One region of the Synechococcus sp. CC9616 genome, then DNA from elsewhere that is predicted to be linked to it. Evidence: predicted binding sites of a transcription regulator. Region 1 holds the regulator's gene; the other holds the start of a gene.
The links. Region 1 encodes NtcA, which controls nitrogen genes in cyanobacteria. Its sites were predicted from a motif close to GTANCNNNNGNTAC; they were not measured.
Positions count from the first base shown of each region.

Region 2: SYN9616_RS16400 (DUF4278 domain-containing protein) is a predicted target of NtcA. The motif match lies at 2,941-2,954, and genes of this name have one in related genera.

Region 1 covers NZ_KI911558.1:2,359,063-2,364,044, forward strand. The annotation lists gene SYN9616_RS0113155 (TatA/E family twin arginine-targeting protein translocase) at 1-168, shown strand, start outside; gene pth (aminoacyl-tRNA hydrolase) at 179-799, shown strand; gene SYN9616_RS0113165 (DUF3146 family protein) at 796-1,053, shown strand; gene SYN9616_RS0113170 (resolvase) at 1,031-1,468, opposite strand; gene SYN9616_RS0113175 (DUF3084 domain-containing protein) at 1,465-2,658, opposite strand; gene ntcA (global nitrogen regulator NtcA) at 2,686-3,351, opposite strand; gene rph (ribonuclease PH) at 3,509-4,246, opposite strand; gene SYN9616_RS0113190 (cob(I)yrinic acid a,c-diamide adenosyltransferase) at 4,352-4,954, shown strand; gene dcd (dCTP deaminase) at 4,954-4,982, shown strand, end outside.
Region 2 covers NZ_KI911558.1:1,034,643-1,039,624, forward strand. The annotation lists gene SYN9616_RS0106025 (Nit6803 family nitrilase) at 1-86, opposite strand, end outside; gene SYN9616_RS0106030 (MSMEG_0572/Sll0783 family nitrogen starvation response protein) at 106-588, opposite strand; gene SYN9616_RS0106035 (MSMEG_0569 family flavin-dependent oxidoreductase) at 778-2,073, shown strand; gene SYN9616_RS0106040 (RNA-binding protein) at 2,117-2,386, opposite strand; gene SYN9616_RS16400 (DUF4278 domain-containing protein) at 3,038-3,142, shown strand; gene SYN9616_RS0106055 (hypothetical protein) at 3,330-3,518, shown strand; gene SYN9616_RS17630 (hypothetical protein) at 3,547-3,735, shown strand; gene SYN9616_RS0106065 (DUF427 domain-containing protein) at 3,732-4,016, opposite strand; gene SYN9616_RS0106075 (response regulator transcription factor) at 4,234-4,947, opposite strand.

The DNA of each region.
Region 1 (4,982 bases):
GGTCCAAAGCGTTTGCCGGAACTTGGACGAACCCTTGGAAAAACCTTGAAGGGATTTCAGTCCGCTTCCAAGGAGTTCGAGCGCGAGATCAACAAAGCGATGGCCGACCCCGAGGTCATCGAAGCTGAGTCCTCCGAAGCATCGGAGCATCCATCCTCGGATCGTTGAGCTTCAAGCCATGTCCAATCGGTTGAGATTGGTCGTGGGCCTCGGGAATCCCGGCGGCAAGTACCAGGGGACACGCCACAACATCGGCTTCATGGCCCTGGAGCTTCTGGCTGAGAAGAACGGCTTTCAGTTTCGCCATCAATCCAAATTGCACGGTCTCACTGCCGATGTCGGCATTGGTGATCAGCGTTTGCGTTTGTTGATGCCTCAGACCTTCATGAATGACAGTGGTCGCTCGATCAGAGCGGCACTCGACTGGTTCGATCTGGTTCCGGATCAGCTGCTCGTTCTCGTGGACGACATGGATCTACCCCTCGGTCGCCTGCGGTTGAGAGCCAAGGGCAGTGCAGGTGGTCATAACGGTCTGCGCAGCACGATCCAACATCTGAGCACTGAGATGTTTCCAAGACTGCGGATCGGAATTGGTGCTCCTGCTGAGAATCCCACCGAACGGAAGGCTCGCACTGTCTCCCATGTGCTCGGTAGCTTCGGAAAAGATGAGCAGGGGACGGTCAAACAGGTGCTGAATGAAGTGCTCGATGGATTGCAGCTGATCCAGCGGGTCGGCATTGAGCGAGCAGGGAACAGCATCAATGCCTTTCGCCCCGAGCATCACTCCGCGCAGCGATGACGGCACTTCCGGCGACCACAGCCCATCTCAGGGTTCTGAGGCAATGTTTTCTGGATCAATGCCTGGAAGGAGAGGTCATTGCCGGGGGGTTCCAGTGGCAGTTCAGCTGGTTTTTTGATCGTGGAGAACTCACCGTTGAACCGTCGCTTGGACGGGCCCTGATTCAGGACGCGTTGCGTCGCTTCCTGGTCCGGGCTGATTACCGATTGGAGCCTGGTGGTGACTATGTCTTCACCGTTCGCGCACGCTTCTGAGGGGTGCTTGCACCTGCCATGAACAGGTCAGGTTCAGATAAGCCTCCACCATCACCAAAGCTGCAACGGCATCGAGGGGAACCGGCGGCACTCTCAGTCCTTCGGGAAGGAGTCGGGTCAGACCCGTAGGTGGCCACAGCTGCCAGTACCGCTGACGGGCCTTCAAGGTTGTTCCGCGTTCATTGACCTGAACCAAAGTGGTGAGATCCTGCAGCGGCTCGATCCAGGTTTTGCTGCCCGTCCCATCTCCCATCACGATCATCTCCAGATCGCCGCGCTGCCTCCATTTGTTCAATGTGGTAAGCACGGCTTCAGGGACCAGCACATCACTGTCAAGCACCTGGGCTGAGTCGGTCGTCACTAGCACCAGGCCGCACTTGCTTCGGCCTGGATCGAAACCGACCACTCTTGTCATTGGGCGAGTTGAATCAACACCATCACCGGGTCAGCGCTCTCACTGGTGCGAGCCGCCACAACCTGGAGATTCACCGATCCGGATTCACGATTCACCAGCTGTTGTCCGAGCTGGCTGAGGGCATTGGGATCGAATTGCAGACCTTCAGTCAGCGAGCCCCGTCTCCTCACTTCGGCGAAAGCCGATGCAAGCAGAAGGTTCATGCTGGTCCGGATGGTGTCGGGTGATCGCTGGGCTGAGTCCAGAGTGGCGCTGGCCAACACTTCTCCCTGACGGGCGACGGTGCGATTGGGGCGGACATCAGGAATGGCGTAAACGATGCTCTCCCCTCGCAGCACGTTTGTTGCGGAGCGCATCGAAACCACCCAGGTTCCAGGTTTGCTGATCATTTTGCGGAGCCTCTCCACATCGCTTCGGGGGACAAGGATGATCTGCTTTTCAGGTTTGTCGCCAGGTAAAACCCGGCTGTAGGCCGTCAGATTCGCTTCACGCAGCAGGCGATCGATCACCTCTTTGGCCTGGCTGGGATTCTCCAGCTGCACCGTGGTCCTTGCCAGGGTCTGACCGCTGCTGAGAGCAACATCCCCTCGCCGCAAGGCGATCAGATTGCGTTCCAGCTGTTTGAGTTCATCCTCCCCAGCACTGATGCGATTGCGGACTGCCGCAAGCTCTGTTTCGGTGCGTCGAATATCGGCGTCACGCGCTGCGATGTCTTGACTAAGCCGATCCCGTTCGGCTTCCAGGGTTTGGCGTTGCGCCTGCAGTGGTTCCAGTTCTTCGCGTAGCTGAGCAGCCTTTTGCTTGGCTTCACCGAGTTTCGTCTCCACTTCCTGGGTTTGCGCACGGGCAGTGCGCCGGTCCTGTTCAGCGGAGGCGAGGGCGCTTCTGTTTTTTTCGAGTTCCGCCAGGTTGGCTTTGAGCTGTTGCCGGCTTTCGCTGAGCTTCTGCTGCAACGCATCGAGTTCAAACAAGCCGACGCGCAGCTGTCGACTGACCAGCAGCATCAGGCCGAGGGAGAGGGCACTGATCAGGCTGCCGGTGAGCACGGTGATGACCACGGCCGTACGGCGTGGTCGCATGTTGAACAAGCTGAGCCGGGCTTTGCCGACCCGGCTACCAAGTCGATCTCCGAGGGTGGAGAGCACCCCACCGAGGACGAGCAGCGACAGGATGAGAAGCCAGCCGCTCACCGGCTCCTCCCTGCTTGCATGAACGGTTCAGCTGAACCGCTTGGCCAGAGCGATTGGATCCAGCACTGTGATCTTCTTGCGATCAATCTGCACCAATCCGGATTGGCGCAAGTCTCCCAGCAGGCGGGTGATTGTGACGCGGGTTGATCCGATCGCTTCGGCGATCGCCTGGTGGGAGAGGCGCAGATCGATCGTGATGCCCATGTCATCGGGCACGCCGAAATCACGGCAGAGCACTAGCAGAAAACTCACCAAACGGGAGGACATGTCCCGGTGCGTGAGTGTTTCAATCATCGTTTCCGTCTGAAGAATCCGACTGGAAAGGCCTTGTAGCAGTCGCAGGCCAACGGCGGTGTCTGCCTCGATTGCAGTGCGAACGGATGCGGCCGGCGCCGTCACCATCTCAACGCGGGTAAAGGCAACAGCGTGATAAAAGCGGTCGGACCGGTGTCCCGTCAGCAGTGAGAGCACCCCGAACAGACTGTTTTCCCGAAGCAAGGCCACGGTGATCTCTTCTCCGGACTCATAAACGCGAGACAAGCGCACCGCACCACGGCGGATCAGATATACCCGTTCTGCTGGATCGCCAGGAAAAAAAATCGTTTTATTGCGTTCCACCAGTTCGCTGCTGGCACCGTCGAGATCGCGGATCACATCAAGCAGTGAACGGCTCGATGGAGCCTGGGACCCCATTGTCGAAGGGGGCACGGTTGGGGAGTAACGGGTGAAACCACTGCTGGCTGCATTCATGGTTTCGCCGCTGTCCCGTGCTGACTATCAGGAAGCTAAGGATCGACGAAGGTTCATCCTGTAACAGTCATTACTATTTCCCGGCCGCGCTCCAGGCTCATCAGGTTCTGACATCGGCGTAGGCCTGCCTCTGGGCGGTGAACAGCTGCTGTAAGCCGGGTTCAGCAAGATCCAGGAGCTGATTGAGTTGCCCCCGGCTGAACGGAGCTCGTTCGGCTGTGCCCTGAATTTCAAGCAGCCGCCCGTCAGATGCCATCACCACATTTAGATCCACCTCAGCCCGACTGTCCTCGCTGTAATCAAGGTCGAGCAGGCCTCTCCCGTCGACAAGACCGACTGATACAGCTGCCACCTGGTTGATCAATGGATCGCGTTCCAGCAGGCCCTGTTGGAGCAGAGCATCCGTGGCTTGACGCAGTGCCAGCCAGGCTCCGGTGATGGCCGCTGTTCTGGTGCCGGCATCCGCCTGAATCACATCGCAGTCAATCAACAGGCTGCGCTCGCCAAGGGCCTGCATGTCCACAACGGCACGAAGACTTCGAGCGATCAGACGCTGGATTTCCTGGGTGCGACCCGACAGCTTCATGAGTTCTCTCGGCTGGCGCTCAGGAGTGGAGCCAGGCAGAAGCCGGTACTCAGCGGAAACCCATCCCAGTCCCTCTCCCATACGCCAGCGGGGCACCTTGTCCTCAAGACAGACGCTGCAAAGCACCGACGTCTGCCCCGTCTGAACGATCAGCGAGCTGAGCGCAAATCCCATGGGATTCCAGCTGACGCTGAAGGGTCTCAAGTCGTTGATGTTGCGGCCGTCTCGGCGAGAAGCAGGGTGATCACTCATGGAATGATTCGACAGCACACCACAGGTGGTGTCAATGGGCTTGATCCTTGTGATCTCGCCGCTACATTCAAGGTCTTCCCGGGTATCCGGTTGACCATCACCTCGATGACCGCCAGCCTGAAATCCACGCGCACCCCATCAGCGGAGCTTCCAAGCCAGAGCTCTCTGGCAAGAGAACAAGCCGCTTTGCTGCCTCTGGCGACGGTTCCCTCGAGGGTGCCCCTGCATCTTGTTGAGCCTGAAGGTCAGCTGCAGGTGCACACCGCTCCGTATCGGGGCAGCTTTTCAACGGTGTTCAGTCAGGCGATGCGTGCAGCTGGGCTCGGCAGTCGTGTTCTGATTGCGCAATTTCTCAAGGGCGGAGTACAGCAGGGGCCTGGCGGCTGCGTCAATCTCTGCGGTGGTTTGGCCTGGTTGCGGCCTGACGTTCAGGCCTGCCTATCTGAAGCCGGTGTCGAGCAGGCCAGGCCTGCGGTGGAAGCCGTCTGGAACGACTGTCGTCATCACTTGATGCAAGGCGATCTCGACCAACTGGTGCTTGATGAACTGGGTCTTGCTGTGGCACTGGGTTACCTCGATGAACAGGAGTTGGTCGACTCCCTGAAGCAGCGGCCTGGTTCGATGGATGTGATCATCACTGGGCCCGCCATCCCAGCCAGCGTGATGTCGATGGCGGATCAGGTCACTGAATTGCGACGAGGTTTCTGATGCTGAAATGCGATCGCTGGATCACTGA
Region 2 (4,982 bases), 1.3 Mb from region 1:
GCATCGAGCACCTTCTGAAGTGATCCGTCCAGGCTGAACAGCACAGGACGGATCTGGGCAGCGGCAACTTTGATGGTGGTCACCATGGTGAAATCCGGGGCCGACTCAGAGCGTCCAGGTTTCGAGCATGAAGGCTCCCTCCTTGCGATGCATCAGCACGATGTCGAGGACATCAAGGGGGTTGACCGGGGTAATGCCCGGCATCAGTGCTTTTTCGCTGTGTCCATAGAGAGCTTGCAGAGCGAAACGGCAGGCGTAGACCTTGCCGCCCTGATCCATGAACTTCTGAAGTCGAGCATTGAAGTTCAGGTGGCCGTCAAAAGCGGCATCACCAAGCTTGGGGAAACCACGCATCACACCGAGCGTCACGCCAGGTCCGTAGAGAAGAACGGAGGTTTCAAAACCTTTGTTGATCAGACGACTGGCCTGCAGCAGATTGACTAGACCGATGGACCCTTCGAAGGCCACAGTGTGAAAGGTCACCAGTGCCTTCTCACCTGGATCCGCCTTCACATCAGGAAAGACTTTCTCCTCGTAATCAACAAGAAAATCTCCCGGCTGATTGGCGGGGCGATCGACTACAGGCATGTGAAGAAAGGCTAAGAGCCCAAACCATGGCCTTGGTCACTGTTCAAAAAATGTTCCTGATGCAACCAAATCAAGCATCGAATCCCATGAGATTGCGTCGGTTTTCGTGACGATGACTACATCGCTGAACCGAAATTTCCTTGATGGTTGAGGAACGAAATTGTGTGCTGATTGAAGCCGAACAGCGCAATGAAAAGTACATCCACCAGACAATCCCACCAGGTTGTTGTCATTGGCGCTGGACAGGCTGGATTGTCGGTGGCCTACGCCCTGCAGCAGCACGGCATCCGTCCGTTGGTGCTCGAGAAACACCGCATCGGCTACGCCTGGGATCAGCAGCGCTGGGATTCCTTCTGCCTGGTCACGCCCAACTGGCAGTGCCGTTTGCCCGACTTCCCTTACGACGGCGAAGAGCCGGAGGGATTCATGGACAAACACGCAATCGTGAGCTTCCTTCAACGCTTTGCCAGGCATGTGGCAGGTGATGTGAGAGAGGGCGTTGCCGTACAACGACTGACGCCGAATGGCCATGGCTATCGCCTGATTTCCAGCGAAGGAGAGATTGAAGCAGAGCAGGTCGTCGTTGCCACCGGTGGATACCACGTACCGCGTCGGCATCCCCTGGCTGAACGGCTTCCCGGTTCAATCCTGCAGCTCGATGCCCGTGATTACCGCAATCCCGATGGGTTACCCCCAGGTCCTGTCCTGGTGGTGGGCAGTGGTCAGTCCGGAAGCCAGATCGCCGAAGATCTTTTTCTGGCAGGACGAACGGTGCACCTGAGCGTGGGCAGCGCTCCCCGTTCTCCGCGTCGATACCGCGGGCGAGATGTCGTGGACTGGCTGGATCGCATGGGCTACTACTCCATGCCGATCAGCGAACATGCAGACCCGCGCAGTGTGCGTGCCAAAACGAATCACTACCTCACCGGTCGGGATGGGGGGCGCGAGATCGACCTGCGCCGTCGGGCCCTGGAGGGGATGCGACTGCATGGCCGACTGGGCGAGATCAGTTCAGAGCACCTTGGCTTTGCCAACGATCTCGGCGACAACCTGGACCAGGCCGATGCTGTGTACTGCCGGATCCGAAGCAGCATCGACAGCTGGATTCAACAGAATCAGATTGAAGCGCCGCTTGAACCGCCCTACTCCCCCTGCTGGCAGCCATCACCAATGGCAGACCCAGGACTCGATCTCCAGAGCGATCCGCTGGCAGCCGTGATCTGGTGCACTGGCTATCGAAGCGACTTCAGCTGGATTGATGCACCAGTGTTCGACGGCGCTGGACAACCCACCCACGAGCGGGGGGTGACCCACAGCGCCGGCCTTTACTTCCTTGGACTGCCCTGGCTGAACACCTGGGGCTCCGGACGGTTCTGCGGCGTCAAAGACGACGCGGACTATCTGGCCAGACTGATCAGCCTGCGGCTGCAGCGGCGAGACGCAAGCCAGGAACGGCTGGAGTGCACAGCCATCCTCGGCTCCTGAATGCAGGCAAGCCAATCAGACTGGCAATGTCAGCGCCTGCGCTTCAACGACGCGGTTCGGCCTTGCGCACGGAAATGTTGCGACCCATCCATTCGACGTCCTGAAGATCATCAATGGCCTTGGTCTCATCGGCTTCCTGACTGAGATCCACAAACGCAAAGCCACGCTTGCGACCGGTGTCACGATCCAAGGGCATCGAGCATTTGGTCACCTCTCCGTATTGCCCGAAAAGATGCTGCAGGTCTTCTCTCTCAGCATCCCAGGAGAGATTTCCAATGAAAATCGTCAAAAAATCGAACAGAAACAGTTCCATACCACCTTCTCACATCACAGAAAAAGGCTACGGCAAATCCAATCTCGATCGAAACGGGCCCCATTCGCAATGCGCTTTAACACCGATTGCCTTTGTACCCGCACGCACCAAAACTGTTTATACCGAGATCGGAGGAGCCCATGACGGCCGACACTCCACCTGAGCACACCAGAGAAGCAGCCTGACTTTCTGGCCCCTGCTCCAACAGTTTCCACCCATGCGTGGGCCTCTCGTCTGGAACGACAACAGCGGTCCGTCCGACCAGTCGACATCCTTTTGCACCGCCCAAGACCAAGGTGCCCAGCAGGATGCTGGCCTAACCCCTGGACTTCCTGGCCCCAGGCGCCATCAGCCAGACGCTTCCAACCCTGATCATTCGCTTCATCTGCTGTTGATGGGTTGAGCCATGCGAGAACGAGCGACGTTGGCCGTCTCTTCCATCCGGGAGGGGCGGCCTCCTTGCTTGCTGGAGCACAACAGATCCAATCGAATTCATCAAACTTTGGTATCAGCGTGAACGACATGGGGGAGGTCGACAGCCCTATAACAGGCCTGTAGCAACAGCTACATAACGTTCACTCCGCAATCTGCGGAGCGCTGTTCGACTCAGGCCATGGAACGGGGACCTGAGCTTGCTTCGAGGAACCTCCAATGACCCTGACCTATCGCGGCCAGCGCTACGTGCAAACAAAAACTGCCGGCGCCAACAATCAGAAGCCTGCACTGACCTACCGCGGCGTCTCTTACGCCAAGTGAGTTCAGATTAAAAGCTCAGATGCCCCGCTCAGGCGGGGTTTTTTGATGCCTGCCACAGGCACAAGATTGGTATCTGTTCCAACAAAAGAGGACGACAACAGAGCCAACCAATCCGAAAGAAGGGCTTTTATTTACTAACCAATGGGCTCAGGATTGGCCATGGTGGAGAGAGAACAACAAGCAGAAAATGACCGGACTGAAAGGGACCAAATCAGACGATTTCATCAACGCTGCAAAAGAACGCGGTGAAGCGGCCATGAGAGACAAACATCCCCGACTCACCAGGCTCGAAAGGGCCTTCCGCCATGCTGCGATCAGACGCAAAAGCCAGGCGGAACGCAGGGCTGCCAGCAGCATGAGTACAACCGCTGAGTGACCTAGCCGCCAGTCCATTCATAGTGGAAGTGTCACGAAGAACAGAGGACCCAGCGAGACAACTCATCGGCCACATCGCGGAGCTCCAATCGCGGCTAGCTCACCCGCAACACTGGACGGAAGGTGAAAACACCAAGAACGCTGAGAAGTTGCGGCAACTGCAGTTTGAACTTCGTCGACGCCAGGCCCAGGGCGACAGCAACCCCCTAGAGAGCTAAATCACATCCACACCCTTGCCTCGGTAGAAAGCAAAACGCTCACGGATTGACTCTGCTTTCGGCTTGGGATCGTCGTAGGCCCAGACAGCGTTACAGATCACCAGCTCACCAAGCACAACATCCCAATAGCGAGCCGTTCCCTTCCAGCCGCACACCGTGTTGTGGCTGGATTCACGGAAATACTCAGGACGCATCGCAGCACGAGGGAAATAAGGATTGCCATCCACCATCACGATGTCGTCACTGTCAGCAATCACAGTGCCGTTGAGGATTGCCTGCATGGGTGCCTGAACACTCAATTAATTGGTGAGCCTAGTCAGCAGCATGACGACCGCTGCAACAAACGGCTTCAAGGCAGGCCAATCAATCAAACCAGACAACAACATGAATGATCATGTTGAACCTCATCTGATTGATTCACCAAAACTATGTGTGAATTGTGAGCCGAGGAACGAAACATCAAAGCATCCGGATCCGAAAGCAAAGCCTCTCTATCGCTCAGTTGGATCCCCGTGGATCAATCAGGCCATACAGCAAGGCCGTCACGGCCATCTGGGTGCGATCACGGGCGCCGAGTTTGTCCATGGCATTGCCGACGTGCGTCTTCACTGTTTCCACAGACACACCGAGCAGATCAGCGATCGAATGGTTCTTAAGACCGTGGGACACGGCCGCCACCACCTCGAGTTCACGGGGCGTGAGGTCTTCAACCAGCGGCGGCAGGTGGGCCGTGGGAGCTGATGCAGCGAGTCGTCGAATCTCTTCGGGGTAGTAAATGCCACCTGAGGCGATGGTCTGGAGTGCACTGATCAGATCACCGCGACCGGTGCCAAGGCTGGATTTGAAGATCACCCCATCGGCAAAGGCCTGCATCGCCTCCTGAACCACCGCCTGGGTTTCACGGACCAGCACAATCAGCAACTGACAGCTGGGCCGTTCCGCCTTCACACGCCTCAGCAGATCAGGGCCATAGCCGGTTTCCAGATCCGAACTGCAGATCAACAGATCGGGCTGGGTGCGTTTGACCAACTCAAAGCCTTCGTCTTCCGTGGTGGCGGCACCCACCAGCGACGAACGAATCGGCTCGGCGACGCAAAAGGACATCAAGGTGAGACGATCCCCGAAGACGGCTACAAGCCGACGATCCTGGAGCAGCTTTCTTGCCTGGACGACCGCGTCCTGCAGGGCGCGTGAATCAAGCCGTAGCTCCATGGCCGGGGTGCATTACACATTTGATAGCTCACTTG